Regions from separate parts of the Streptomyces sp. WAC07094 genome, predicted to be linked through region 1. Evidence: riboswitches for the same ligand, from Rfam matches in the RefSeq annotation. Region 1 holds a riboswitch; each other region holds the start of a gene.
What was found. A riboswitch is a leader RNA that binds a small molecule or an ion and turns the genes downstream of it on or off. The one in region 1 is predicted to bind S-adenosylmethionine.
Positions count from the first base shown of each region.

Region 2: another riboswitch for S-adenosylmethionine. It lies ahead of RCR19_RS26900 (aminotransferase class V-fold PLP-dependent enzyme); the one in region 1 lies ahead of thrC (threonine synthase).
Region 3: another riboswitch for S-adenosylmethionine. It lies ahead of RCR19_RS42130 (amino acid ABC transporter permease); the one in region 1 lies ahead of thrC (threonine synthase).
Region 4: another riboswitch for S-adenosylmethionine. It lies ahead of RCR19_RS42110 (putative leader peptide); the one in region 1 lies ahead of thrC (threonine synthase).

Region 1 covers NZ_JAVMJZ010000001.1:4,599,754-4,606,806, reverse strand. Annotated here, with positions in the region: gene RCR19_RS20385 (NADH:flavin oxidoreductase) at 1-617, opposite strand, end outside; gene groL (chaperonin GroEL) at 803-2,425, opposite strand; gene RCR19_RS20375 (cold-shock protein) at 2,736-2,939, opposite strand; gene RCR19_RS20370 (MoaD/ThiS family protein) at 3,389-3,664, opposite strand; gene thrC (threonine synthase) at 3,709-4,989, opposite strand; SAM riboswitch class I at 5,008-5,162, opposite strand; gene RCR19_RS20360 (glucosyl-3-phosphoglycerate synthase) at 5,369-6,313, shown strand; gene RCR19_RS20355 (trehalose-6-phosphate synthase) at 6,428-7,053, shown strand, end outside.
Region 2 covers NZ_JAVMJZ010000001.1:6,079,955-6,087,007, forward strand. Annotated here, with positions in the region: gene RCR19_RS26885 (Rieske 2Fe-2S domain-containing protein) at 1-252, shown strand, start outside; gene RCR19_RS26890 (cytochrome bc complex cytochrome b subunit) at 249-1,907, shown strand; gene trpD (anthranilate phosphoribosyltransferase) at 2,045-3,109, shown strand; SAM riboswitch class IV at 3,300-3,416, shown strand; gene RCR19_RS26900 (aminotransferase class V-fold PLP-dependent enzyme) at 3,601-4,971, shown strand; gene RCR19_RS26905 (Lrp/AsnC ligand binding domain-containing protein) at 5,496-5,777, opposite strand; gene RCR19_RS26910 (rhomboid family intramembrane serine protease) at 5,774-6,505, opposite strand; gene RCR19_RS26915 (hypothetical protein) at 6,661-6,900, shown strand; gene RCR19_RS26920 (NYN domain-containing protein) at 6,935-7,053, shown strand, end outside.
Region 3 covers NZ_JAVMJZ010000004.1:51,784-58,836, forward strand. Annotated here, with positions in the region: gene RCR19_RS42120 (LLM class F420-dependent oxidoreductase) at 1-336, opposite strand, end outside; partial or broken gene RCR19_RS42125 (NADP-dependent oxidoreductase) at 516-653, shown strand; SAM riboswitch class IV at 716-825, shown strand; gene RCR19_RS42130 (amino acid ABC transporter permease) at 1,144-2,124, shown strand; gene RCR19_RS42135 (amino acid ABC transporter ATP-binding protein) at 2,121-2,918, shown strand; gene RCR19_RS42140 (transporter substrate-binding domain-containing protein) at 2,987-4,009, shown strand; gene RCR19_RS42145 (GNAT family N-acetyltransferase) at 4,104-4,829, shown strand; gene RCR19_RS42150 (putative leader peptide) at 4,889-4,975, shown strand; gene RCR19_RS42155 (LLM class flavin-dependent oxidoreductase) at 5,051-6,259, shown strand; gene RCR19_RS42160 (NtaA/DmoA family FMN-dependent monooxygenase) at 6,281-7,053, shown strand, end outside.
Region 4 covers NZ_JAVMJZ010000004.1:44,501-51,553, forward strand. Annotated here, with positions in the region: gene RCR19_RS42080 (LLM class flavin-dependent oxidoreductase) at 1-38, opposite strand, end outside; gene RCR19_RS42090 (ABC transporter ATP-binding protein) at 35-1,726, opposite strand; gene RCR19_RS42095 (ABC transporter permease) at 1,723-2,646, opposite strand; gene RCR19_RS42100 (ABC transporter permease) at 2,643-3,602, opposite strand; gene RCR19_RS42105 (ABC transporter substrate-binding protein) at 3,606-5,225, opposite strand; gene RCR19_RS42110 (putative leader peptide) at 5,445-5,561, opposite strand; SAM riboswitch class IV at 5,597-5,710, opposite strand; gene RCR19_RS42115 (DUF1684 domain-containing protein) at 5,804-6,628, opposite strand; gene RCR19_RS42120 (LLM class F420-dependent oxidoreductase) at 6,696-7,053, opposite strand, start outside.

The DNA of each region.
Region 1 (7,053 bases):
GCCACCGGGTCTCCGCCGTAGGCGTCGGCGCGGCGGTTGGTGCCGGCCCACAGGAACTGGTCGAGCAGATAGCCGTGGGCGCCGTGCAGTTCGACACCGTCGAAGCCGATCCGCTCGGCCTCGGCGGCCGCGGCGGCGAAGGCGCCGATGACGTCGTCCAGGTCCTGCTGCGTCATCGCCCTGCCCGTGCCCTCGGCTCCGTCGAGGCGCAGCCCGGAGGGACCGACGGCGGGGGCGTCCGCGAACGGCGGCTGGCCCTGCCTCCGCACCATGCCGATGTGCCACAGCTGGGGCATGATCGTGCCGCCCGCCGCATGCACCGCCTCGACCACCCCGGCCCAGCCCGCCAGCTGCTCCTCACCGTGGAACCGCGGGACGCGGCTGCTCTGACCCGCCGACTCGTGGCCCACGTAGGTGCCCTCGGTGACGATCAGCCCGACCCCGGCGGCCGCGCGGCGCGCGTAGTACGAGACCACGTCCTCACCGGGGATGCCTCCCGGCGAGAACTGGCGGGTCATGGGCGCCATGACGATCCGGTTGGGAACGGTCAGGCCGTTCAGCGTGACGGGGCGGGCCAGGATGCCGGCCGCGCGGGATGCGGAGGGGGTGACGGTCACGTGGGGGAACTCCTCGGCAGGGGGTCGATCGGGAGACCGTGTGGTATGTGCACATGCATCGAGCAGCATACCCAACGGTCGGTCGACCTCCGGGTGACCCTGGACACGCCAGAGGGCGGCACCCCCTGTCTCCAGGGAGTACCGCCCTCGGTGTGATCGGACCGGGTCCGAGCCTGGGATCAGGCTCAGAAGTCCATGTCACCGCCCGGCATGCCGCCACCGGCAGGCGCGGCGGCCTTCTCCGGCTTGTCGGCGATGACGGCCTCGGTGGTGAGGAACAGCGCGGCGATGGAGGCGGCGTTCTGCAGAGCGGAACGGGTCACCTTCGCCGGGTCGATGATGCCTTCCTTGACCAGGTCGACGTACTCGCCGGTCGCGGCGTTCAGGCCGTGACCCGGGGTCAGGTTGCGCACCTTCTCCACCACGACGCCGCCCTCGAGGCCGGCGTTGACGGCGATCTGCTTCAGCGGGGCCTCGAGCGCCAGCTTGACGGCGGCGGCACCGGTGGCCTCGTCGCCGGTCAGCTCCAGCTTCTCGAAGACCTGGGAGGCCTGGAGCAGGGCCACGCCACCACCGGCGACGATGCCCTCCTCGACGGCCGCCTTGGCGTTGCGGACGGCGTCCTCGATGCGGTGCTTGCGCTCCTTGAGCTCCACCTCGGTGGCGGCACCGGCCTTGATGACGGCCACGCCGCCGGCCAGCTTCGCCAGGCGCTCCTGCAGCTTCTCGCGGTCGTAGTCGGAGTCGCTGTTCTCGATCTCCGCGCGGATCTGGTTCACGCGGCCCTGCACCTGCTCCGGGGAGCCGGCGCCGTCGACGATCGTGGTCTCGTCCTTGGTGATGACGACCTTGCGGGCGCGGCCCAGGAGGTCCAGGGTCGCGTTCTCCAGCTTGAGGCCGACCTCCTCGGAGATGACCTCGCCGCCCGTGAGGATGGCGATGTCGCCGAGCATGGCCTTGCGGCGGTCACCGAAGCCCGGGGCCTTGACGGCGACGGACTTGAAGGTGCCACGGATCTTGTTGACGACCAGGGTCGACAGAGCCTCGCCCTCGACGTCCTCGGCGATGATCAGCAGCGGCTTGCCCGACTGCATGACCTTCTCCAGCAGCGGGAGCAGGTCCTTGACCGAGGAGATCTTCTGGTTGGCGATCAGGATGTACGGGTCGTCGAGGGCCGCCTCCATACGCTCCATGTCGGTGGCGAAGTACGCCGAGATGTAGCCCTTGTCGAAGCGCATGCCCTCGGTGAGCTCGAGCTCGAGACCGAAGGTCTGCGACTCCTCGACGGTGATGACGCCTTCCTTGCCGACCTTGTCCATGGCCTCGGCGATCAGCTCGCCGATCTGGGTGTCGGCGGCGGAGATGGAGGCCGTGGAGGCGATCTGCTCCTTGGTCTCGACGTCCTTCGCCTGCTCCAGCAGGGCGGCGGAGACGGCCTCGACGGCCTTCTCGATACCGCGCTTCAGGGCCATGGGGTTGGCACCGGCGGCCACGTTGCGCAGGCCCTCGCGGACCAGCGCCTGGGCGAGCACGGTCGCCGTGGTCGTACCGTCACCGGCGACGTCGTCCGTCTTCTTGGCGACTTCCTTGACCAGCTCGGCGCCGATCTTCTCGTACGGGTCCTCGAGCTCGATCTCCTTGGCGATGGAGACACCGTCGTTGGTGATCGTGGGGGCACCCCACTTCTTCTCGAGGACGACGTTGCGGCCCTTGGGGCCGAGGGTCACCTTGACGGCGTCCGCGAGCTGGTTCATGCCGCGCTCGAGGCCTCGCCGCGCCTCCTCGTCGAACGCGATGATCTTGGCCATGTGAAGTGGTCCTCCCAGGACTGGGGGTGATTACTTCGGACCGCGCCCGCGCCCGCGACGGACGGCCTCGGCCGGAGGTTCCCTGCCCCACCCGGTCCGCGGCCTCACCGACCCGGTCCTTCTTTTTTGTCACTCTCACCTTCAGAGTGCTAACGCCAATGATTAGCACTCGCCCCGTCCGAGTGCAAGGCGCGGCCCCGTGAAGCAGGCCCCTGCGCCCCGGCGCGCCGCCGGACAGACCGAGGGGCTCGCACCCCAACGGGATGCGAGCCCCTCGACACGTCGATCAGTTCAGTCGTCGGCGCGTGCTTCAGCCGGCCAGTCGGACCATGTCCGCCTGCGGCCCCTTCTGACCCTGCGAGATCTCGAACTCGACCCGCTGGCCCTCTTCGAGGGTGCGGTAGCCGTCCATCTGAATCGCGCTGTAGTGGACGAAAACATCCGCACCACCGTCGACCGCGATGAAGCCGTACCCCTTCTCCGCGTTGAACCACTTGACGGTGCCCTGAGCCATGCCTAACTCCCCTATTACTGGCCCTTGCACAGATCCACACTTCGCGGATCCGGGTCAGACCTCACCCCCCAACGGTTGGGGGCGTGCGCCGGAACGCGTCGACCGCGGCTGAATGTATCTGTCCAACTGCCGTCTGCAACAGGTCAATCGGACGAGAATTCAGGGCATGACCGGTCGGGAATGTACGAAGAATTCGTCCGAATTCAGGGCAAGTCGGGCCCCGTAAAAGGAATGAATGGCGCAAAAGCCCTGCGCACTTTGGCTACTTCTTATCGGGTGCGCGGCAGCGACCGGAGGTGCCCGACGGAGAGAGCGGGAACACGTTCCCCAACTGTACCTCGCTCAACCATGCAGAATTGCCCCCTCCGCTTGTCTCACGGAGAGGGCAATTCGATGAACTCTCGGTGACGTGCATTACCGAGGGTAACGATCACGCGGCTGAACGACCGTCAGCCACCCGCCACGGCCGGGATGATGGAGACGCCGGCGCCGTCCGGCGTCGCCGTCTCAAGACCCTGCTCGAAGCGGACGTCGTCGTCGTTGACGTAGACGTTGACGAAGCGGCGCAGCTTGCCCTGGTCGTCCAGGACCCGGGCGGCGATGCCGACGTGGTTCTTCTCCAGGTCGGCGATGACCTCCGCCAGGGTCCCGCCCTCGGCGGTCACCTCGGCTCGGCCGGCGGTGTAGGTGCGCAGGATGGTGGGGATGCGGACGTTGACGCTCATGGGGTGTGACCTCCGGTCGGGGTGCGGCTGGCGGGGACGGACTCTCAACCGAGCCCGGCCTCGCGGAAGGAGTCGAGGTTCGGGCGGATCGTGGCGGTGAGCCCGGTTCCGGCCACGGCGTCCAACGTCTTGAGGCCGTCACCGGTGTTGAGGACGACCGTCGTCTTCGCCGGGTCGAGGACGCCGTTCTCGATGAGCTTGCGCGTCACGCCGACGGTCACGCCGCCCGCCGTCTCGGCGAAGATGCCCTCGGTGCGTGCGAGCAGCTTGATGGCGTCGACGATCTCCGCGTCGGTCACGTCCTCCACGGCGCCGCCCGTGCGGCGGGCGATGTCCAGGACGTACGGGCCGTCCGCCGGGTTGCCGATCGCGAGCGACTTGGCGATGGTGTCCGGCTTCTGCGGCCGTACGACGTCGGTGCCCGCCTTGAACGCCACCGACACCGGCGAGCACCCCTCCGCCTGCGCACCGAAGATCTTGTAGGGCCGGTCCTCGACGAGCCCGAGCTTGATCAGCTCCTGCAGACCCTTGTCGATCTTCGTCAGCTGCGAGCCGGAGGCGATCGGGACCACGATCTGGTCGGGCAGTCGCCAGCCCAGCTGCTCGGCGATCTCGTACGCCAGCGTCTTGGAGCCCTCCGCGTAGTACGGGCGGAGGTTGACGTTGACGAAGCCCCAGCCCTCGCCCGCCGGGTCCCCGATCAGCTCGGAGCAGAAGCGGTTCACGTCGTCGTAGTTGCCCTCGATGCCGACGAGGTCGCCGCCGTAGATCGCGGCCATGACGATCTTGCCCTGCTCCAGGTCGTGCGGGATGAAGACGCAGGAGCGGAAGCCGGCACGGGCCGCCGCGGCGCCGACCGCGCCCGCGAGGTTGCCGGTCGAGGAGCAGGAGAGCGTGGTGAAGCCGAAGGCGCGCGCCGCCTCCAGCGCCTGGGCGACCACGCGGTCCTTGAAGGAGTGCGTGGGGTTGCCGGAGTCGTCCTTCACATACAACCCGCCGGTGACGCCCAACTCGCGCGCCAGGTTGTCGGCCCGGACGAGCTTGGTCCAGCCCGGGTTGAGGTTCGGCTTGTCGGCGACGTCCGCCGGGACCGGCAGCAGCGGCGCATAGCGCCAGATGTTCGCGGGACCCGCCTCGATCCGCTTGCGCAATTCCTCGGTGTCGTAACCCGAGAAGTCGTACGCGATCTCCAGCGGGCCGAAACACTCCTCGCAGGCGAAGACCGGGCCGAGCGGCACCCGGTGGCCGCACTCGCGGCAGGACAGCGCCGCTGCGGGGCCGAGATTCACAGAGTCGGTGCTGCTTGCAACTGTCTGCACAGCCATGTCAGGCGAGGCCCTTTCTCCTCATCTTCCTCACGACGCATCTCGCCGTAAGACGGAATTGGCACCTTCCCGAGCCGGGAGCCTCGCGCAGTGATCAACACTGATCTACGAGACCGGCTGGAGGGTTGCCGGGGCTTCATCGGGCCGTGTCCCTCTGCCCCTCTGGATGAGCTGTATGCGGTTGTTTTACCGGTTATGAACCGCGGTGACCCCCGACATGCGTTGGTCACCGGCGTTGTTCAAGACTGTAACCGAAGGCCAGGACAGTTGAGAGAGTCGTCCGAAGCGCGAGATGGACACCCACCCGCACCGACGGGAACACATCACTCGAAGATCTCTACTGCCACTACCGCCGTACGAACGTGAGGAGCCGCAGACTGTGCTGGAAGAAGTCGAGCGCTGGCTGAGCACCCGCTCCTGGTCCGTCACCGAGCGCCCGCTCCACCGGATCCTGGCCGCGAAACGCGCCTCGGGCTCGACGGTCAGTGTCGTGCTGCCCGCGCTGAACGAGGAGGAGACGGTCGGCGACATCGTCACCGCCATCCGCCGCGACCTCGTGCTGCGGGTTCCGCTCGTCGACGAGATCGTCGTCGTCGACTCGGGCTCCACCGACCGCACCTCCGAGGTCGCCGCCACGGCCGGAGCGAAGGTGGTGCACCGCGACACGATCCTGCCGCGCATCCCGGCCGTGCCCGGCAAGGGCGAGGTCCTGTGGCGCTCCCTGCTCGTCACCCGCGGGGACATCGTCTGCTTCATCGACGCCGACCTCAGGGAGTTCTCGTCCGACTTCGTATCGGGGATCGTGGGCCCGCTGCTCACCGATCCGGGCGTGGACCTGGTGAAGGCGATGTACGACCGTCCGCTGGGCGGCGCGGCGGGCCAGGGAGGGCGTGTCACCGAACTGATGGCCCGCCCGCTGCTCAACATGCACTGGCCGCAGCTCGCCGGCTTCGTGCAGCCGCTCGGCGGCGAGTACGCGGCCCGGCGCTCGCTGCTGGAGCGGCTGCCGTTCCCGGTCGGGTACGGGGTGGAGCTCGGCATCCTGGTGGACGCCCTGCACCTGGTGGGGCTCGACGCCCTCGCCCAGGTCGACGTGGGCGTGCGCAAGCACCGCCACCAGGACGGCCAGGCGCTCGGCCGAATGGCCGCCTCGATCTACCGCACGGCGCAGCTGCGCCTGGCCCGCGGCCATCTGATCCGCCCGGCCCTCATCCAGTTCGAGCGGGGCGACGGCGGTTTCGAGCCGCGCACGTATCAGGTGGACACGGAGGAGCGGCCGCCGATGGCGGAGATCGAGGAGTACGCGGAACACAAGGCGGCCTGAGGATCTCGGCCCGGCGGCGACGGTCCGCGACCGCGGCGGGACCCGTTGTATACGGCTCCGCATACGGCCGACGGGAACGTTTGAGCGTTTTGAGCTCGGGCTAGGTTTCGAGGCATGGCTTCCACGCATGCGGCATCCGTACTCGTCGCCTCCAACCGCGGCCCGGTCTCGTACGCGCTGGACGAGTCCGGCGGGCTCACCGCCAAGCGCGGCGGGGGCGGGCTGGTCTCCGGGCTCTCGGCCATCGGCCCGGACACGGACGCGGTCTGGGTCTGCTCCGCCCTGGGTGCCGGTGACCGGGAGGCCGTGCGGCGGACCGGCGGCGCGCTCGACACGGCCGACACCGGCGGCCGGCGGGTGCGGATGCTGGACATCGACCCGCAGGTGCACGCGGACGCCTACAACGGCATCGCCAACTCGGTGCTGTGGTTCGTGCACCACATGCTCTACCAGACGCCGCTGGAGCCGGCCTTCGGAGCGGAGTTCCGGCGCCAGTGGGCGGCATACGAGGCCTACAACCGCGCGTTCGCCGAGGCGCTGGCGCAGGAGGCGGGCGAGGGTGCGGCGGTGCTGATCCAGGACTACCACCTCACCCTGGCCCCGCGGATGCTCCGCGGTCTGCGGCCCGATCTGCGGATCGGCCACTTCTCGCACACGCCGTGGGCGCCGCCGGAGTACTTCCGTCTGCTGCCCGACGACATCGCGGCGCAGGTGCTCGGTGGGATCCTCGGCGCGGACCG
Region 2 (7,053 bases), 1.5 Mb from region 1:
GGCATCGTGGCGTTCTCCAAGATCTGCACCCACGTCGGTTGCCCGATCTCCCTGTACGAGCAGCAGACGCACCACGTCCTCTGCCCGTGCCACCAGTCCACCTTCGACCTCTCCGACGGTGCCCGGGTCATCTTCGGCCCGGCCGGTCACGCCCTGCCGCAGCTGCGCATCGGCGTGAACGCGGACGGTTACCTCGAGGCGCTCGGCGACTTCGAAGAGCCCGTCGGTCCTGCTTTCTGGGAGCGCGGATGAGTACTGCATCGACCAACCCGAACCCCGCCGGGGACGCGGCGGGCGGCTCGCGCGGACGGGCACCGGCCGGCGAGCGCCTCGCGGACTGGGCGGACGGCCGCCTGGGTGTCTACACCCTGGCCAAGTCCAACATGCGCAAGATCTTCCCCGACCACTGGTCGTTCATGTTGGGCGAGGTCTGCCTCTACAGCTTCCTGATCATCATCCTCACGGGTGTGTATCTGACGCTGTTCTTCCACCCGTCGATGAACGAGGTGGTGTACCACGGCAGTTACGTGCCGCTCCAGGGCCAGATGATGAGCGAGGCGTTCAACTCGACGCTGCACATCAGCTTCGACGTCCGCGGCGGTCTGCTCATCCGGCAGATCCACCACTGGGCGGCGCTGGTCTTCCTCGCCGGCATGTTCGTGCACATGATGCGCGTGTTCTTCACGGGCGCGTTCCGCAAGCCGCGTGAGATCAACTGGGTCTTCGGCTTCCTGCTGTTCGTCCTCGGCATGTTCACCGGCTTCACCGGCTACTCGCTCCCGGACGACCTGCTCTCCGGCACCGGTGTCCGCTTCATGGAGGGCGCGATCCTGTCCGTGCCGATCGTCGGCACGTACCTGTCGTTCTTCCTCTTCGGCGGTCAGTTCCCGGGCGGCGACTTCGTGGCCCGGTTCTACTCGATCCACATCCTGCTGCTGCCGGGCATCATGCTCGGTCTGGTGGTCGGCCACCTGATCCTGGTCGTCTACCACAAGCACACGCAGTTCGCGGGCCCCGGAAAGACGAACAACAACGTCGTCGGCATGCCGCTGATGCCGGTCTACATGGCCAAGGCCGGAGGCTTCTTCTTCCTGGTCTTCGGTGTCATCGCGGCCGTCGCGGCGATCGCACAGATCAACCCGATCTGGGCCATCGGCCCCTACCGTCCGGACCAGGTGTCCACCGGCGCCCAGCCCGACTGGTACATGGGCTTCTCCGAGGGCCTGATCCGTGTGATGCCGGGCTGGGAGGTCAACTTCTGGGGTCACACGCTCGTCCTGGGCGTGTTCATCCCGCTGGTGATCTTCCCGCTGGTCCTCGTCGCGATCGCGGTGTACCCGTTCATCGAGGCCTGGGTCACCGGCGACCGGCGTGAGCACCACATCCTGGACCGCCCGCGCAACGCCCCGACGCGTACCGCCTTCGGCGCCGCGTGGATCTCCTGGTACTTCGTGCTGCTCGTCGGTGGTGGAAACGACCTCTGGGCGACGCACTTCCATCTGTCGATCAACGCGATCACCTGGTTCGTCCGCATCGCCTTCTTCGTGGTGCCGGTGCTCGTGTTCATCGCGGCCAAGCGGATCTGCCTGGGCCTCCAGCGCCGCGACCGCGACAAGGTGCTGCACGGCCGCGAGTCGGGCATCATCAAGCGGCTGCCGCACGGTGAGTTCATCGAGGTGCACGAGCCGCTCAGCCAGGAGCAGCTGCACACGCTCACCTCGCACGAGCAGTACCAGCCGGCCGAGATCGGCCCGACGGTCGACGAGAACGGTGTCGAGCGGAAGATCAAGGGTTCGGAGAAGCTGCGCTCCAAGCTGAGCGGCGCCTACTACGGGGACGCCAACCAGATCCCCAAGCCCACGGTCGAGGAGTACAAGGAGATCACGAGCGGCCACGGCCACCACTGATCGCTGCGGCGCGCCACGCCACGGTCGAAGGGCCCCGTCCAGTCATGGACGGGGCCCTTCGCCGTGTCCCGGGCTGGATAGGGTGGAGCTGTTCGACACCCGAGCCCCATGTCGGGGCCACCACCCAGGAGCGGCTTATGAGCGCTGTGAACCCCGCCGGAGGCGACACCGCGGCGGTCCGTTCCTGGCCCCAGGTACTGAACGGCCTGCTCGAGGGCCGTGACCAGAGCGCCGACGACACGGCCTGGGCGATGGACCGCATCATGCGGGGCGAGGCGACCGACGCCCAGATCGCCGGCTTCGCCGTGGCACTGCGGGCCAAGGGCGAGACGGTCGCGGAGATCACCGGGCTCGTCCGGGCGATGTACGAGCACGCGAACGTCATCGAGGTACCGGGGTCGACGGTCGACATCGTCGGTACGGGCGGTGACGGCGCGAAGACCGTGAACATCTCCACGATGTCGTCGATCGTGGTGGCCGGCGCCGGCGCCAAGGTCGTCAAGCACGGCAACCGGGCCGCGTCCTCCGCGTCCGGTGCCTCGGACGTGCTGGAGAAGCTCGGCGTCAATCTGGAGCTGCCGGTGCACCGGGTGGCCGAGGTGGCCGAGGTGGCCGGGATCACGTTCTGCTTCGCGGTCAAGTTCCACCCGGCGCTGCGGCACGTGGCCGCGGCACGCGGACAGCTGGGCATCCGTACGACGTTCAACGTCCTGGGCCCGCTGACGAACCCGGCGAAGGTGAAGGCGCAGGCGGTCGGGGTCGCGGACCCGCGGATGGCGCCCATCGTCGCCGGGGTCCTCGCGGAGCGCGGCAACTCCTCCCTGGTGTTCCGGGGCGACGACGGGCTGGACGAGCTGACGACGACGTCGACGTCCCGGGTGTGGGTGGTCCGCGACGGCAAGGTCACCGAGGAGGCCTTCGACCCGCGGGACGTCGGTATCGAGCTGGTGCCGGTGGAGGCGCTGCGGGGCGCCGACGCCTCCTACAACGCCGAGGTCGCACGGCGGCTGCTCGACGGTGAGACGGGCCCGGTGCGTGACGCCGTGCTGCTGAACTCCGCCGCGGCCCTCGTGGCGCTGGAGCAGGCCGAGGGCCCCCTGGTGGACCGGATCCGGGCCGGCATGGACAGGGCGGCGGAGTCGATCGACTCGGGAGCGGCCAAGAGCGTCCTGGACCGCTGGGTGGCCGCGAGCCACGCCTAGCACCACCGCTCCGGGCGGGCCGCGGTCTCTTCTGCCGCGGTCCGCCCGAGCCGTCTCCGGGCCCTGCCGTGGTGCACACCGGTCGCCGTAGGGGACCGTCCCCTCCTGAGCGCCTCCCGTGACCCTCGGTGCGTCCCGGTATCCGGACAGAAGTTGCAGCCGATCGATCACCCCTCTAATGTCCTGCGCAGGTCATGAGCGACAGCCATTCGGCCCCGGCCGGCTGTCCGGCAACCCTCCGTCCGTGGCGGGGTGCCCCGGGTGAGGACCAGGCCGCAGGCAGCGAGGTCTGCGGCAAGCGCGGACCCCCTCGCGTCACCAGGGGTCCTGGTCGTTCGAGGGAGCCTTCCGTGAGCAAGCGAATGCGCTAGGGCCGCAGAGCCCCGCCTCCGCATCCCCTTTCACCCCTTCGTGTGCCGTCGACCCCTTCACGCGCCGTCATGCGCACCGTCCGGCACGGCGAATCCACCTGTCCTCACGGGAGTTCACCCATGTCCGTCTCCACCATCGCATCCGACCGGTCCGTTTGTTCCCCGCTGCCCGTTCTCGGACGGGATGTGACCGTCCCGCTCGTCACCGGCGGCGAAGTCACCTACGCCGCGCTCGACTACGCGGCCAGCGCCCCGGCGCTCCAGCGGGTCTGGGACGACGTGGCGGCCTACGCCCCGTACTACGGCAGTGTCCACCGCGGTGCCGGATACCTCTCGCAGCTCTCCACCGACCTGTTCGAGAACGCCCGCGGGACGGTCGCGGAGTTCCTCGACTGCCGGGAGGACGACCAGGTCGTCTTCACCCGGTCCACCACCGATTCGCTGAACCTCCTGGCCTCCGTGGTCCCGGCCGGCTGCGAGGTCTTCGTCTTCGAGACCGAGCACCACGCCTCGCTGCTGCCGTGGCGGGACGCGCAGGTGACCTACCTCGACGCCCCGAGCACTCCGCGGCAGGCCGTCGAGACCCTGGAGCGCGCCCTGGCGCACCGCGACCCCTCCCGGGCCTCGGGCCCGGCACTGGTCTGCGTCACCGGCGCGTCCAACGTCACCGGTGAGCTGTGGCCGGTGCGCGAGCTCGCGGCGACCGCGCATGCGCACGGTGCCCGTATCGTGCTGGACGCCGCCCAGCTGGCCCCGCACCACCCGGTGTCGGTCCGCGACCTCGACGTCGACTGGGTCGCCTTCTCCGGGCACAAGCTGTACGCGCCCTTCGGCGCGGGAGTCCTGGCCGGCCGCGCCGACTGGCTGCGCGATGCCGAGCCGTATCTCGCGGGCGGCGGTGCCAGCCGCAAGGTCACCCGGCGCACCGACGGGGGAGTGGACGTCGAGTGGCACGAGAGCGCCGCGCGGCACGAGGCGGGCTCGCCCAACGTCATCGGCGCCTACGCCATCGCCTCCGCCTGCAAGGCCCTCACCGAGGCCGGCTTCGACACGCTGGTGGCCCGCGAGCGGCACCTGATCCGCACCGTCGGGGAAGGGCTCGCCGAGGTACCCGAGGTGAAGGTGCTGTCCCTCTTCGGTGACGACTCGCCGCGCGTCGGTGTCATCTCCTTCGTCGTCGAGGGCTGGAACAGCTCCCACTTCGCCGCCGCGCTCTCCGCGGAGTACGGCATCGGCGTCCGCGACGGCCTGTTCTGCGCCCACCCGCTGGTGCGCACCCTGCTGGGCAGCGACCCGCAGACCCAGGGCGAGTGCGGCGCTCCCGAGGCCGCGCCCGGCGAGAAGTCCCTCAACGCGATCCGCGTCAGCTTCGGCGCGGGCACGCCCGACGAGCACGTCGAGCGGTTCGTCCGCGCGGTGAAGGAGCTCGTCAGCGAGGGTGCGAAGTGGAACTACCGTACAGAGGGCGGTCGTTGCGTGCCGACGGTGTGATGCACCGAGCCCCGCCCGCTCAGGGGAGGGGCGAGCCGCGCAGGCCGTGGGCGGCGCCGGGGCGGCGCACACACCGAGGGCGAACGGCCGTGAGCGGCCGAGGAGTTCGTGACGGGTCCCGCCCCGCGCGACGCGGTGGTGCGGCCGGGACCCGGCGGACCCCGTGTCCGTCGACGGGCACCGATACCCGCGCCTTCTGCCGGCGCCGGCCGTGGCGCGCGGTGACCGCCGGGGGTGCTGCTCGCCGTGCGCGGAGGTGCCGCCGGCCGGAGGGAGACCTCCCCTGCCGTGACCGGGCGGGCTTCGGACGTCGTCCGGCAGTGCGGGGGAGGCCCGGTGGACGCCGCGGAGGTGTGGCGCCGCCTCGTGGAAGACCCCTGCCGGCGATTTCCCCCGCCTGGCGGGAGCGGGCCGGCGCCTCGCATCCGGTTCCCCGGGCGGGGACGGCGGGGTCACGGGCGGGTCGGCGGGGGCCGTGTCCACTTGGCCGCCGTCAAGGGCGTCACCGCTTCGGACGTACCGGTCTAGTTGTCGAGCCCGATCGCGAACGCGGCCTCCAGGTCGTGCTGGGAGTACGTGCGGAAGGCGACATGCGTGTCGGTGGCCAGTACGCCCTGGATCTTGCTGATCCGGCCGGGGATGACGTCCGCCAGGTCGTCGTGGGCCTTCACCCGGACCATGGCGATCAGGTCGTAGGTGCCGGTGACGGAGAAGACCTCGCTGACACAGTCCAGCGCGGCGATCGACTCGGCGATCTCGGGGATCCGGTCCACGCTGGTCTTGATGAGGACGATCGCGGTGATCACGGCTGGTGTTCTCCCTCGGGGGCCTGGGCTGGGGGTTTCACCCTACTCGTACGGCCGTAGCGCACCCATGCGTAGCCGAAGCCCAGCGTGAAGCCGACCAGGTGGGCCAGATAGGCGACCCCCGGCCCCTGCTCGGCACGGCCCGCCGCCATCCACTGAAGGCTCGCCCAGAAGGGCAGCACGACCCAGGCCGGGAAACGCAGCGGCAGGAAGAGCAGGAACGGGAAGAGACTGGTCACCCTGGCCTTGGGGAACAGGAACAGAAAGGCACCGAGGACCGCGGAGATGGCCCCGGAGGCCCCGACCAGCGTCTGTGCCGACTCGGCGTTGGCCGCCGCGTACCCGAGCAGCGCCAGGTATCCGCAGCCCAGGTAGAACAGGGCGAATTCCAGGTGGCCCATCCGCTCCTCGGCCATCGCCCCGAAAACATAGAGGAACAGCATGTTGCCCAGCAGATGCACCCAGCTGCCGTGTACGAACAGCGCCGTCGCGGGGGTGAGCGCCGCGCGTGGTGCCCCGCTGAACAGTTCCACGGGCACCACCCCCCAACGGGCGAAATAGGATCGCTGGGCGGCCAGCAGTCCGTCCCCGGTGCCGTAGGCCGGATTCAGTCCCGCGGCCGGCCCGATCAAGAAGATCAGACAGCACAGGACGATCAGCCCGTACGTCACCGGCGCCGACTGCGCCCGCAGCGCTCCGGCGGCCGCCCTCCTCCAGGTGCTGATCATGGGACAGAGCATGGCGCAACCGGACCGATCCATGCAGAGTGCCTCGCCGCAGGGACGGACGGGCGGCGAGTACCCGCCAGGCCGTAGGGTTACGAGCCACACGCTCCAGGGAAACTGGCGCATCACGGAGACTGGAAGAAGGAAGAGCGGCCACGATGACGGTTCCCCTCCCGACCGAGACGACCCGCTGGCGCTGCACCCTGTGCGGAAACCTCACGCGGTTCGACGTCACCCGCTCGTCGAAGGTCGTCGAGTATGTGCACCTCGATCTCGCCGGGGAGCCGAAGGTCGAGGAGCGCGAGGTGGTCAGTGAGACCATCGAATCGGTGCGTTGCCGCTGGTGCAACGCCCTGGACCAGGTGGAGCTCGTGGACAGGCCGGGCGCCGGCTCCTGAGGGAGGCGGTCCCGCACGGACAGTGGGGTGACGGATGGTGGAGACCATAGGCGGGGAGCCGGCCGACGGCGCCGCTGAGGTGCTCGACCGGCCGCTGCCCGACGGCGTGCGCCGCCGTGTTGTGCAGATCGTGTCGGAGAGCTTCGGCGGTCT
Region 3 (7,053 bases), on a different contig from region 1:
CCGCTCGAAGGGCAGGCCGAAGCCGGTCTCCGTCAGCAGTTTCGTGCCCAGGGCCAGACCGAGGTGGTAGCGGCCGTGGGTCGCGGCCTGGGCGGTCTGGGCCTGGCTGGAGACCAGCAGCGGGTGGCGGCCGAAGACGGGGATCGCCGAGGTGCCGACCTGCAGTGTGGGCACTTCCCGCCCGACGATCGCCGCGAGCTGGGGCGAGTCCGCGCCGAAGGTCTGCCCGAACCAGGCCGACGTAAGACCGAACTGCGCTGCCTCCTGGGCCAGTTCTACGGTGGCGTCGACCTGGTTCGGCGCGTCGGATGCGTTGAGCGCTACTCCAACAGTCATGTCAGTCACAACGGGCGCCGGTCGAACCGGCATTCCGGTCCGTGTGTGACAGCTTCTTGTCAGTCATGTGTACTGCGTCCTGAGTGGAAGGGCGTCCCGGCGCTCAGCCCGCCTGCTGTTCGGTCCTGTGCGGAGCGGTGCGTGAGGGGTTCGCGCGGGCCGAGGTTCTCGCGCAGGGTGCCCGGCAGTTGGGCATTGCGGCAACCGAAGGCATCAACGTCCTGGTGGACACCGTGGGCGGCAAGCAACTGACAGCGCCACTCACAGCGGCGCGCCGCGGCGCCCGATCAGCGCTCGTCGGCGCGCTGTCCGGCCAGTCCACCTGGTGGACCCGGCGTTGACATCTGTTCGGGCCGTTGTCTTAATTACGGCTCAGAACGGTCATGAGTGTCAGCGACAAGCCCTGGCTTGCTGACCGGCAACCCTCGCACCGCGGTGGGGTGCCCCAGGTGACGACCGGACCGGATGACGTTTCGGTAAGCGCGAGGCCCACAGGGCCGGAACAGTGACGGTGACGCCATGTATGCAGCTCCCAGGACGGCGATGTGCCGCCTGCAGGGCTGCGTACCGTCGTACGCGAACCTGCTCGTCGCTGATCGCGCCGTCGATCTGCTCCGCGTGAACAGCGCACTGTGTACCGCACCGGGCCGCGCCCGCTGTCGGGGCTGACACCGCCCCGCAGCCCCCGCACTTCCTGACGAACACCGCACCCGCGGTGTGCCTTTGCCCTCCCCGGTATCTCGCCGCCGTGCGCGCCGCTGCAAGCCGCCGTGCTTCCGGGGTGTTCCCACCCAGCCGGAGCCCACCATGAGTGAACCCCCTGGCGCCACCGTCACCCTCACCGAGCAACCGACCGCCGGCGAGCCGTCAAAACTACTCACCGCTCAGCGGGTTCTTCCGCTGCGGCGGCCAGGCCGCTGGATCGCCACCGCGGTCGTGCTGGTCCTGGTCGCCCAGTTCGTGCACGGACTGATCACCAACCCCTTCTACCAGTGGGACCGCTGGAGCTACTGGTTCCTGCGCCCCACCATCCTCGACGGCCTGCTGATCACCCTCGAAGTCACCGCCTACAGTGCGGTGCTGGGTCTTGTCGGCGGCATCGTGCTCGCACTGGGCCGGCTCTCGAAGAACCCGGTGCTGCGCGCGGTCAGCTGGACCTACGTCTGGGCGCTGCGCTCCATCCCGCTCATCGTGGTGCTGATCTTCCTCTACAACTTCAGCGCCCTGTACAAGACGTTGAGCGTCGGCATCCCCTTCGGCCCGGCCTTCTTCTCCTTCGACGAGTCCAGACTCGCCACCGACATGGTCGTCGCGGTCATCGGGCTCAGCCTCAACGAGGCCGCCTACGCGGCCGAGGTGGTACGCGGCGGCATCCTCTCCGTCGACCAGGGCCAGCACGAGGCGGCCGCGGCGCTCGGCCTGCCCAAGGGCTACCAGTTCAGGAAGATCGTCTTTCCGCAGGCGCTGCGCTCGATCATCCCGAGCTATGTCAACCAGCTCATCGGCCTGATCAAGGGCACCTCGCTGGTCTTCTACGTCTCCCTGCTCGACCTGTTCGGCTCCGCGCAGACCATGGGCTCCACCTACCCCGGCGACATCGTGCCGCTGCTGCTGGTCGTCACCGTCTGGTACCTGATCCTGACCAGCGTCGTCTCCGTCGTCCAGTTCTACGTCGAGCGGCACTACGCCCGCGGTGCCACCCGCAGCCTGCCGCCGACCCCGCTGCAGAGGCTCCGCACCGGTCTCACCGACCTGCGGGCCCGTATCCGCCGGGAGGCCGCCCTATGACCGCCAAGACGCTCGACGCCCTGACGGACGTCGAAGCCGCCACCGTCGAGGTCCACGACGTGCACAAGTGGTACGGCACCCACCGGGTACTGGACGGCGTCGACCTGAGGGTCCGCCCCGGCGAGGTCACCGTCATCCTGGGCCCCTCCGGCTCCGGCAAGTCCACCCTGCTGCGGGTCATCAACCACCTGGAGAAGCCAGAGATCGGCCACGTCAGCATCAACGGCGAGCTGATCGGCGTGAGGCGGCAGGGCGAGCGGCTGAAGGAACTGAGCGAGCGGGCCATCCTCACCCAGCGCAGCCGCATCGGCTTCGTCTTCCAGAACTTCAACCTCTTCCCGCACCTGACCGTCCTGGACAATGTGGCCGCCGCCCCGGTCGCCACCGGGAAGCTCGGCAAGCCCGAGGCCCGGGAACTCGCCCGGGAACTCCTTGGCCGGGTCGGCCTCGCCGACAGGACCGGCGCCTACCCGCGCCAGCTCTCCGGCGGCCAACAGCAGCGCGTCGCCATCGCCCGCGCCCTCGCCCTGCGCCCCGGCGTCATCCTCTTCGACGAGCCCACCTCCGCCCTGGACCCGGAACTGGTCGGTGAAGTACTCGCTGTCATCAAGGACCTGGCGTCCAGCGGCACGACCCTCGTCATCGTCACCCATGAGATCGGCTTCGCCCGCGAGATCGCCGACCGGGTCGTCTTCATCGACGGCGGCCGGATCGTCGAGCAGGGCCCGCCCTCCGAGGTCCTCGACAAGCCCCGGCACGAGCGGACCAGGGACTTCCTCAGCAAGGTCCTCTGACCCGCCGCCGCACCCCTCGACTTCCCCCCACGCCCGCCCCTCATCACTTCCAGCGACAAGGAACGGCCATGTCTGCCCACTTCACCCGACGCAGCCTGATACGCGGCATCACCGCGGCGATTGCCGTCGCCACCCTCGCCACCGGGCTCGCCGCCTGCGGTGGCGACAGCGACGCCGCCACCACGACGAGCGACAGCGCCGGCACGGTCACCGTCGGCCGGCTGTCCAACGGCGCCGCCAAGGAGACCACCCTGAAGGTCTCCGAGGTCAAGTCCATCAGCGACCAGCTGCCCGACGCGATCAAGAAGAGCGGCAAGCTGGTGATCGGGTCCGGCACCCTGCCCTCCGGCTCCCCACCGCTGGGCTATGTGGGCAGCGACCAGAAGACCCTCACCGGCTCCGAGGTGGACCTGGCCCGGCTGGTCGCGACCGTCCTGGGCCTGGAGCCCGAGGTCAAGCGGTTCACCTGGGAGAACCTCTTCGTCGGCATCGACAGCGGCAAGGTCGATGTCGGCTTCTCGAACATCACCGACACCGAGGAACGCAAGCGGAAGTACGAGTTCGCCTCCTACCGCAAGGACGACCTCGCCTTCGAGACGCTCAAGTCCTCGAAGTTCGCCTTCGACGGCGACTACACAACCCTCGCGGGCAAGACCGTCTCGGTCGGCGCGGGCACCAACCAGGAGCGGATCCTGCTGGAGTGGCAGAAGAAGCTCCACAGCGAGGGCAAGAAGCTCACCATCAAGTACTTCCAGGACAACAACAGCCTTTACCTGGCCCTGAACAGCGGCAAGATCGACGCCTACCTGGGCCCCAGCCCCAACCTCTCCTACCACGTCACGCAGACCGCGAGCACCCCCAACGCGACCAGGATCGCGGGCCAGTACTCCGGCGCCGGCGCGAGCCTCCAAGGGCTGATCGCGGCCACCGCGAAGAAGGACAGCGGCCTGGCCAAGCCGCTCGCCGACGCCATCAACCACCTGATCGAGAACGGGCAGTACGCCAAGTGGCTCGCCGCCTGGAACCTCTCCAGCGATGCCGTCACCGAGTCCGAGGTCAACCCGCCGGGACTGCCCCTCGACAACTCCTGACCACCGCGTGCTTGGGGCCCCACCACCACCCCGGTGGAGCCCCCGGGCACGCGCGACACCCCGAGCCGAGCCGCACCCCGGAGACCGCCACACCATGTCCGTCACCACCCTCGACGCCCGCTCCTCGCACATCCTGGACAACCCCGCCTGGGCCGCGCTCACCGGCCCCCACGCCCACTTCGCCGAACGAATCGGCCACGCCGCCCGCTACCACCAGGACGTGGCCCCCTTCTACGCCGTCCCCGACGAGGACGACCCGCGCGCCTGGACCGACCTCGCCACGCTCGTCGGTCCCGGCGGCACCGCCTCGGTACGGGGCGTCACCCAGGCACCGCAGGGCTGGGAGGTCGTACGCACCGGACACGGCGTCCAGCTCGTGGACACCTTTCTGCGTGCCGAACCCGACGCCGACGCCGTACGGCTCGGTCCCGACGACGTGCCCGAGATCCTCGACCTGGTCGCCCGCACCGAGCCGGGCCCCTATCTGCCCCGCACCGTCGAGTTGGGCACCTACCTCGGCATCCGCCACCGCGGCCGGCTGATCGCCCTGGCCGGCGAGCGGCTGCACCCGCCCGGCTGGACGGAGATCAGCGCCGTGTGCACCGACCCCGGGCACCGTGGCCGGGGCCTGGCCACCCGTCTGGTCCGCGCGGTCGCCGCCGGCATCAAGGAGCGCGGCGAACGCGGCTTCCTGCACGCCGCGGCCAGCAACGCGAACGCGATCCGGCTGTATGAGTCGATCGGCTTCACCCTGCGCCGCCGTACCGTGTTCTCGCTCGTCCGGCACACCGGCGCCGCAGCTCTGGAAGAAACGGCATAGCCGTGCCGTTGTCCTTGTCGAAGGCGAATGCTCGGACCGTTCGGACGGAGGCGCGACACATGACACGTGTACTGCGCGCCGTCCGCCTCCACTCCCGGCCCCACATCGACCTGCAGCGCGTGGCCGGCGCCCTGTGTAGCTCCTGACCCGTTTCCTCATCCGCCGTGCGCCCCGTTCCCGCGGGCCGGCGATCTCGTACGGACCTCCAGGAAGGCACCCTCGTGTCCTCAACTCCCCCTCCTTTGCACCTCGCCGTCGCCCTCGAGGGCACCGGCTGGCACCCCGCATCCTGGCGCGACCAAGCGGCCCGCCCCCGCGACCTGTTCACCGCCGGACACTGGGCGGACCTCGTCGCCGAGGCCGAGCGTGGCCTGCTCGACTTCGTCACCTTCGAGGACGGCCTGGGCCTGCAGTCCTCGCACTACGGCGAGCTGGACGGCCGCACCGACCAGGTCCGCGGCCGTCTGGACGCCGTACTGACCGCCTCCCGGATCGCGCCTTTGACCCGGCACATCGGCCTGGTGCCGACCGTGATCGCCACCCACACCGAGCCGTTCCACATCTCCAAGGCGATCGCCACCCTCGACTATGTCAGCACCGGCCGCGCGGGCCTGCGGGTGCAGATCAGCGCTCGGCCGCACGAGGCCGCCCACTTCGGCCGCCGCACGTTCGCGCCGATCAGCCTGGAGGAGCTCAAGACCGCGGCCGGACAGGAACGGCTCACCGACCTCTTCGACGAGGCCGCCGACTACGTCGAGGTCGTGCGCCGCCTCTGGGACAGCTGGGAGGACGACGCGGAGATCCGGGACGTGGTGAGCGGCCGCTTCGTCGATCGCGACAAGCTGCACTACATCGATTTCGAGGGCAAGCGCTTCAGCGTCAAGGGCCCCTCCATCACCCCGCGCCCGCCGCAGGGCCAGCCGCTGGTCACCGCCCTCGCCCACCAGACCGTCCCGTACCGGCTGGTGGCCCGCCAGGCCGACGTCGGCTACGTCACCCCGCACGACGCCGAGCAGGCCCGCGCGATCGTCGCCGAGATCCGCGCCGAGCAGGAAGCGGCCGGTCGGGCCGGTGAACTCCTGCACGTCTTCGGTGACCTTGTGGTCTTCCTGGACGACGAGCAGGCCGCCGCACAGGACCGCCGCGCCCGCCTCGACGCCCTCGCGGGAAAGCCGTACACCAGCGACGCCCGCATCTTCACCGGTACGCCCGCTCAACTCGCGGACTTTCTGCAGGAGTTGGCGGCGCAAGGGCTGAGCGGCTTCCGGCTGCGGCCCGCGGTCGCCGGGCACGACCTGCCGGCCATCACCCGGGGGCTGGTGCCCGAGCTCCAGCGCCGGGGCGCCTTCCGCACCGCTTACGAGGCCGACACCCTGCGCGGCCTGCTGGGCCTGCCCCGCCCCGCCAACCGCTATGCCGCCACCGCCTGAGCCGGAGGGACGCAACCCACCATGAACAAGCCGCTGAAGCAGATCCACCTGGCCGCGCACTTCCCCGGCGTCAACAACACCACCGTGTGGAGCGACCCGAAGGCCGGCAGCCACATCGAGTTCAGCTCCTTCGTCCACTTCGCGCAGACCGCCGAACGCGCCAAGTTCGACTTCCTCTTCCTCGCCGAGGGCCTGCGCCTGCGCGAACAGGGCGGCAAAATATACGACTTGGATGTCGTCGGCCGCCCCGACACCTTCACCGTCCTCGCCGCCCTGGCCGCCGTCACCGAGCACCTGGGCCTGACCGGCACCATCAACTCCACCTTCAACGAGCCCTACGAGGTGGCCCGCCAGTTCGCCAGCCTCGACCACCTCTCCGGCGGCCGTTCCGCCTGGAACGTCGTCACCTCCTGGGACGCTTTCACCGGCGAGAACTTCCGCCGCGGCGGCTTTTTGCCGCAGGAGGATCGCTACTCCCGCGCCAAGGAGTTCCTGGCCACCGCGAACGAGCTCTTCGACTCCTGGCACGGCGACGAAATCGTCGCCGACAACGCCACGGGTGTCTTCCTGCGGGACGCGAAGGCGGGCTCCTTCGTCCACGCGGGGCAGCACTTCGACATCCACGGGCAGTTCGACGTGCCGCGCTCCCCGCAGGGCCGCCCCGTCATATTCCAGGCCGGCGACTCCGAGGAGGGCCGCGAGTTCGCCGCGTCGAGCGCCGACGCCATCTTCAGCCGGTACGCCTCCCTCAAGGAGGGCCAGGCGTTCTACACGGACGTCAAAAACCGCCTCGC
Region 4 (7,053 bases), on a different contig from region 1:
GTGAGAAGGGCCAGTGAGGTGATGGTGGGCGTGCTCATGCGATGTGGTCCTCAGCTCGTGGCCTCTCGGCGGTGGGGGCGGGGACGCGGCCGCCGGGGATCGCCGCGAGCAGTTCGCGGGTGTACTCGTGGCGGGGGCGGGTGAACAGTTCCTCCGGCGGGCCTGTCTCGACGACACGGCCGGCCCGCATGACGGCGACCTGGTGAGCGATCTGCCGTACGACGGCCAGGTCGTGGGAGATGAAGAGGTAGGCCACCCCCAAGTCGGTCTGCAACTCGGTGAGCAGTTCCAGGACTTGGCTCTGCACGGACACGTCGAGCGCGGAGACCGGCTCGTCGCAGACCACCAGGTCGGGGGAGAGGGCGAGGGCGCGTGCGATCGCCACGCGCTGTCGCTGGCCGCCGGACAACTCCGCCGGCCGGCGCTCCAGTGCGGCGGCGGACAGGGCCACCCGGTCGAGCAGTTCGCGGGCCCGGGCGAGCCGGGAGGTGCGGTCGCCGATCTTGAAGGCGCGTAGCGGCTCGGTGATCACTTCGCCGATGGAGAAGCGCGGGTCGAGTGAGGCGTACGGGTTTTGGTAGACGAGTTGGGCGCGGCGGCGCAGCTGCCTGGCCCGGGCGCCCTTGGCGGTGGTGACGTCGGTGCCGTCGAACAGGATGTGCCCGGCGCTCGCGTCGGTGAGGCGGAGCACCAGGCGGGCCGTGGTGGACTTGCCCGAGCCCGACTCGCCGACCAGGGCGAGGGTCTGGCCCCGGTGGAGGGTGAGGCTGACGTCGTCGACGGCGCGCAGGGTGCGGGGCCCGTCCCCGGTGCGTGGCAGCCTGAATTCCTTGACCAGGTTGCGGACTTCGACCAGGGGCGCCGTCTTCGCTTTGGGGATGGAGGCCGGGGTGCGGGGCCGGGCGGTGGTCAGGCTTGTGGCGCTGGCCAGCAGGTGCCGGGTGTAGTCGTTCTGCGGGTCGGCCAGGATGTCACCGGTGGGGCCCGCCTCGACGACCTTGCCCTGGGACATCACCACCAGCCTCTGTGCCCGCTCGGCGGCGACCTGGAGGTCGTGGGTCACGAGCAGGACCGCGGTGCCCGACACCTCGGTGAGGCGCTGGAGATGGTCGAGGATGACGCGCTGCACGGTGACGTCGAGCGCGCTGGTGGGCTCGTCGGCGATGATCAGCTCGGGCTGTGCTGCGATGGCGATGGCGATCAGAGCGCGTTGCCGCATTCCGCCGGACAGTTCGTGCGGATACTGCCGGGCCCGGACGGCCGCGTCGGGCAGCCCGGCCCGGTCCAGCACGGCGACCGTCTCGGCGGGAGCCGAGCGGCGGGTTGCCAGACCGTGGATGAGCAGCACCTCGGCGACTTGGTCGCCGATCCGCTTGACCGGGTTGAGGGAGACCGTCGGATCCTGGGGGACCAGTCCGATCCGTGCTCCGCGGACGGTGCGCAGTTCCGCCTCCGACAGGGTGGCCAGGTCGTGACGGCCGAAGCGGACCGTGCCCGCGTCGATGCGGCCGTTCGCCGAAAGGAGCCGGGTGATGGCGTGTGCGGTGGTGCTCTTGCCGGAGCCGGACTCGCCGACCACCGCTGTGACCTGTCCCGGCCACACGTCGAGGTCCACGCCGCGGACGGCTGTGATCGTGCCGCCTCGGGCGCGGTATGACACGGACAGGTCGCGTATCTCCAGCAGGGGTGTGGTCACATCCTCACCGTTCTCACGTTCGTCGGTCATGGCTGCCGGTTCCATTCGCCGTCCAACGCGCGGGCGATGCGGTTGGTGGCCAGCACGGTCGCGGCGATCGCCAGCCCGGGCAGCGCGGTCAGCCACCAGGCGTTGGCGAGGTAGTTGCGGCCGTCGGAGATCAACGTGCCCCACTCCGGGGCCGGCGGGGGAGCGCCGTAGCCGAGGAAGCTCAAGGCCGACACGGCCAGGATGGAGGAGCCGAAGTCGAGGGTGGCCAGCACGATCACCGGGCCCGCCGCGTTGGGCAGCACATGCCGGCCCAGCACCGCGTACCAGCGGGCCCCGCTCGCGTGCGACGCCTCCACGAACACCGCCTGCCGTACCCGCAGCACCTCCGCGCGCGCCACTCGCGCGAATGCGGCGACGCTGGCGATGCCGACCGCGACCGCCACCTTCACCGTGCCGTAGCCCAGGGCGGTGACCAGGGCCAGGGACAGGAACAGTGCGGGGATGGACAGCAGCACGTCGACGAAGCGCATCAGCACGTCGTCCACCCAGCGGCCCGCGAACCCGGCGACCACCCCGAGCAGCCCGCCGGCCACGAACGCCACCAGCACCGCGATCAGCGTGGCCTTCAGGGACAGTTGGGCGCCGTGGACCACCCGGGAGAACACATCGCGGCCCAACTCGTCGGTGCCGAACCAGTGACTGCCACTCGGGCCGCGGAAGTTCTGCGACGGCACGCCCTTCAGCGGGTCCTGCGAGGTGAACAGGTCGGGCCAGAACGAGGCCAGCACCACCAGCACGAGGACGACCACCGACAGCAGCAGCCCCGGGCGGCGCAGAACGAACCGCAGCAGCCGTCGTACGTCCACGCGGCGCCCGGGATACGGCTCCGGCCCCGCCCCGATGGGGCGGGCCAGTGCCAGTGCCGCTTCGGCGGGGTCGTCGACAAGGCTCTGGCTCATGCGAGGGCCGCCTTTCTGTCCGAGGCCACCACGAGCCGGGGGTCGAAGAGTGGATAGACCAGGTCGATGACCAGGTTCGTCGACACGAAGATCAGCGCCCCGAACACCACCACCCCCTGGACCAGGGGGATGTCCTGGGCCGTGACGGCCGCCGCGGTGACGCGGCCGAGGCCGTCGCGGGAGAACACCGTCTCGACGACGACCGAACCGGCGATCAGCTGCCCCACCAGCAGGCCGACGACCGTCAGCGCCGGCAGGGCCGCGTTGCGCAGCGCATGCCGCAGATGGACCCGCCACCGGCCGGCGCCCTTGGCCCGGGCGGTCTCCACGTACGCCTGGTCCAGTGCGGTGAGCAGGCTCTTGGCGAGCACCTGCGCGATCTGCGCACCGGTCGGCACCGCCAGAGTCAGCGCCGGCAGTACCAGCCCCTTGAATCCGTCGTTGCCGAACGCGGGGAACCAGTGCAGCCGGAAGGAGAACGTCTCGACGAGCAGCAGTCCCACCCAGAACGTCGGGACGGACACCCCCAGCGGCGGCAGCGACAGCAGCAGCTGCCGCAGCCAGCGCTGAGCGGTGTAGGTGGCCAGCACCGCCAGAGCGCCGCCGAGGACCACGGCGAGCAGCAGTGCCGCGCCGGTCAGCTGCAGTGTCTGCGGCAGGGCGTCGGCCAGCGCCGAGGTGACAGGGCGGCCGGTGGACACCGAGTCGCCGAAGTCCCCGCGCACCGCCCGGCCGAGGTATTCGGCGTACTGCACCAGCACCGGTTTGTCGAAGCCGTACTCGTGCCGCAGGGCGGCGATCTGCTGCGGGTCGACCTGCCCCGAGTCCATTCCGGCACTGGCCATCGCCGTGACCGGGTCGCCCGGCAGATAGTCCAGCACCAGGAACGAGACCGTGTAGGCCGCCCACAGCACCCCGACCGCCTGGCCGAGCCGTTTGATCGCATAGAGGCGCATGCGCTACCCGATCCAGGTGTCGTGCAGCTGGATCCGGCTGGAGGCGTCGAAGTTCACATCGTGCACCTTCTTCGCCACACCCAGCTGGGTCTGGAGTTCCACCACCGGCACGTAGTAGGCGTTCTGCACGAGCGACTGCTGCGCCTGGGTGACCAGTTGCCTGCGCTTGGCCGCATCGACGGTCGCGGCCTGCTCGGACAGCGCCGTGTCCAGGGAACTCGCAGGCAGGTGGTAGAAGTTGGCCAGCTTGGTGGAGAAGGAGCTGCGCAGGATGTCCGGGTCGGCGCGGGTCACGTTCCCCCACACCGCGTCGAAGTCACCCGACTGCAGGGTGGGGGCGAACTGCGTGACCTGCAACTGCTTGAGGACCACCTCCACACCGACGGCCTTGAGCTGCTGCTGGATCAGCTCCAGCGCGGGCTGGTTGGTGGAGGCGTTGGGGAACCACTTCACGGTCAGGCTCAGCTTCTTGCCGTCCTTGCTGCGGATGCCGTCGCTGCCCATCTTCCAGCCGCTCAGGTCCAGCAGCGACCTGGCCTTGGCCGCGTCGGACCTCAGGTCGGAAGCGAGACTGGTGTAGTCGGGTGTGGTCTGCGCGAGGACGCTGGTCGCCGCCTGCGTGCCGGTGGGGAAGACGGTGTCGGCGATCTGCTGCCGGTCGACGGCCGACACAATCGCCTGGCGCACCCGCGTGTCCTTCAGGACAGGCCGCGAGTTGTTGAGGCCCAGACCGAACACGACGCCGGGATTGGCCCGCCGCTGCAGGGTGACCTGACCGCCCTTGAGCGCCGCCTCGTTGGCCTTGCCCACGCTGCTGATCGCGTCGACCTGGCCGGACTGCAGACTTCCGGCCCGTACGCCCGCCTCCGGGACGACCTTGAAAACCAGCTTGTCCAGGTACGCCTCGCCCTTCTTGCTCCACCGCGAGGAACCCCACGCGTATCCCGTGCGCTTGGCCAGCGTGATCGACTGGTTCTGCACGTACTGCTTCAACACGAAGGGCCCGGACCCGATCACCCCGTCGCTGCACTTCTGCTGCGGGGTCCTCTTCACGCTCGCCGACGACTCGATCCCCAGCGAGTGAGTCGAAGTGGCCTGCAAGAACTGGGCGTTGGGCTGGCTGAAGGTCACCTTGACGGTGAGCGGGTCGACCACCGTGGTGCTCTTGACGCCGCTCAGATAGCCCTCGGCGAGCGTCCCCAGAGCGCCGAGCTTCGGCACCGCGTCGAAATTGTCCTTGACCACCTGCGCGGTCAGCTTCGAGCCGTCGCTGAAGGTGACGCCCGACCTCAGATGGAACGTGAACGTCGTGGCGTCGGAGCTGACATCCCAGCTCTTGGCCAGCCACGGCACGATCGTGCCGGTCTTGGGGTCCTGGTCCGTCAGCGAGTCCACGATCTGGCGCACCGAGTAGATGGTCTCGTTGCTGGCGACCTGCTGCGGATCCACGCAGCCGGCGTCCGAGCCCACCGCGAAGGTCAGGGTGCCGCCGGACGTGGGCCGTCCGGCGCCACTGCCGGAATCGCCGCCGCCGGAGCCACAGGCGGTCAGCACCACACTGGTCGTCACAAGGGCGGTCAGTACCGCCCACCGGGAGGTTCTGACATCGAAAAGTGCAGTCACGGAGGGCTTCTCCTACTCGTATCACCAGGCACGGATGGTGCAGGGCACGGCCGTGCGTGGGCGTGCGGCCCCGGCCGGCGCGACGCCGGGACCGGGGGAGCGCCGTGCAGACGAGGATCAAAGGGCAAAAAAAGGGGGGATCAACGACAGAACGAGATCAGGCGCAGGCGGGTGCGGCGACGGCGGGTGCCGTACTGCGACCAGCGGCGGGAAGGCCCGTCAGGCCTGACAGAGACAGCTGGTCGAGCGCTTGAGGTCGATGTGGCGCCGACGCGAGAGCCGGGAGAACACGGTGGCGCCGGCGAAGCGGGCGCTGAGGTCACCACCGTGCCGCATATCGGTCCTCCACCTATCCGAACCCCGGTCACGGGGCCCCGCGCTTGCGGAGATCGTCGCTGATCCCGCCGGGCTTTCACCTGGAGCACCCCACCGCGGGGGAGGGTTGCCGGTCAGCGAGCCAGGGCTTGACGCTGACACTCAATGCCAGTTTGTGATCGTACGGAGCGGTCTTGTCGTACGTCAATGGCGCACAAGGACGCCCTGTAAAAGGGGAGTCGGTGCGAGAGTGCGCGTCCGGCTCAGGAGCCGCCACGCTCGCGCGGGATCTTCTGGCCGGCCTCGATCGCCACCGGCAGCCGGTTCTCGGCCGGGGGCAGCGGGCAGGTGGCCAGGTCCGTGTAGGCGCACGGCAGGTTCGCGGCCCGGTTGAAGTCCAGGACGACCGTGCCGTCGGCGGCGGGCGGATCGAGGGCCAGGGACCGGTTGGCGGCGTAGGTGGTGACCCCGGAGGTCGCGTCGGTGAACAGCACCAGCAGACGTCCCGCACCATGGCCGGGGAACGCGGTCAGCGACAGCGGGCGCCCCTCGAGCTCGAACTCGACCCTGCCCGGGGCGTCGTAGACATGCTCAAGGCCCTCGACCGCGGCGCCCACGGTGGTCGGCCGCGGAGTGTCGAAGGGGATGTAGCGGCCCCTCACAGCCCACCGCGGGTCGGGGGCGTAGGCGGGCGTTCCGGTGAAGGCCGTGCGCAGCGGCGCGTCCGGGTGCCGGGGGCGCACGATGTCGTGCCCGCCGCGCTTGGCGACCTCGATGACGGCGTCTGCCCACAGGGCGTCGACGCCGCCGCGCTCGGGAAGCACGCCGAAGCGGTGCTCGCCGCGCACCGGCGTGCCGTCGACGACCAATTCCTCGCCGTCGTCGAGGTCTACGACGACCCCTTCGGGGCCCGTGCGCCACGCGCCGGGCGCGTCCGGAAAGCGCTGGGGCCGGTCGTCGAGCCAGTGCAGGCCGGTGATCGCCAGGAACCCGTGCGGGGCAGCGAGCCGGGCCTCATGGGCGCGGTACCACTGCAGCCAGGTCTCGGTGAAAGCCTGGAGGTCCGTGGTGGTGGCCTCGGTGGTCATGGGGAATCTCCTTCGCAGCCGGGGGTGCCTTCGTGCAGGGCAGGTGCTGTCGGGCCGACGGGCGACTTCAGCCGGCCAGTTCGCCGAGGAGGCGCCAGGTGCGTTTGCGGTCGTCTTCTCCCGCGATGTCGGTGCCCGAGAACACGACCTCGGTGGCGCCGGCGTCGCGGTAACGGCGTACCTCGGCCCCGACGGTCCTCTCGTCGCCGATCACCGCCAGGTCGGCGGCCCGCCGACCGCCGGAGAGTTCGATGACCCGCGCGTAGGACGGGATCTGTTCGTAGAAGGCGAGGTTCTCGGTGGCCTTGGCCCGCACCGCGTCGACGTCGTCGGTGACCACACCGGGCACCAGGGCCACGATCCTGGGCGCGGGGCGGCCGGCGGCCTCGGCCGCGGCGATCAGGGCGGGCACGATGTGCTCCGCC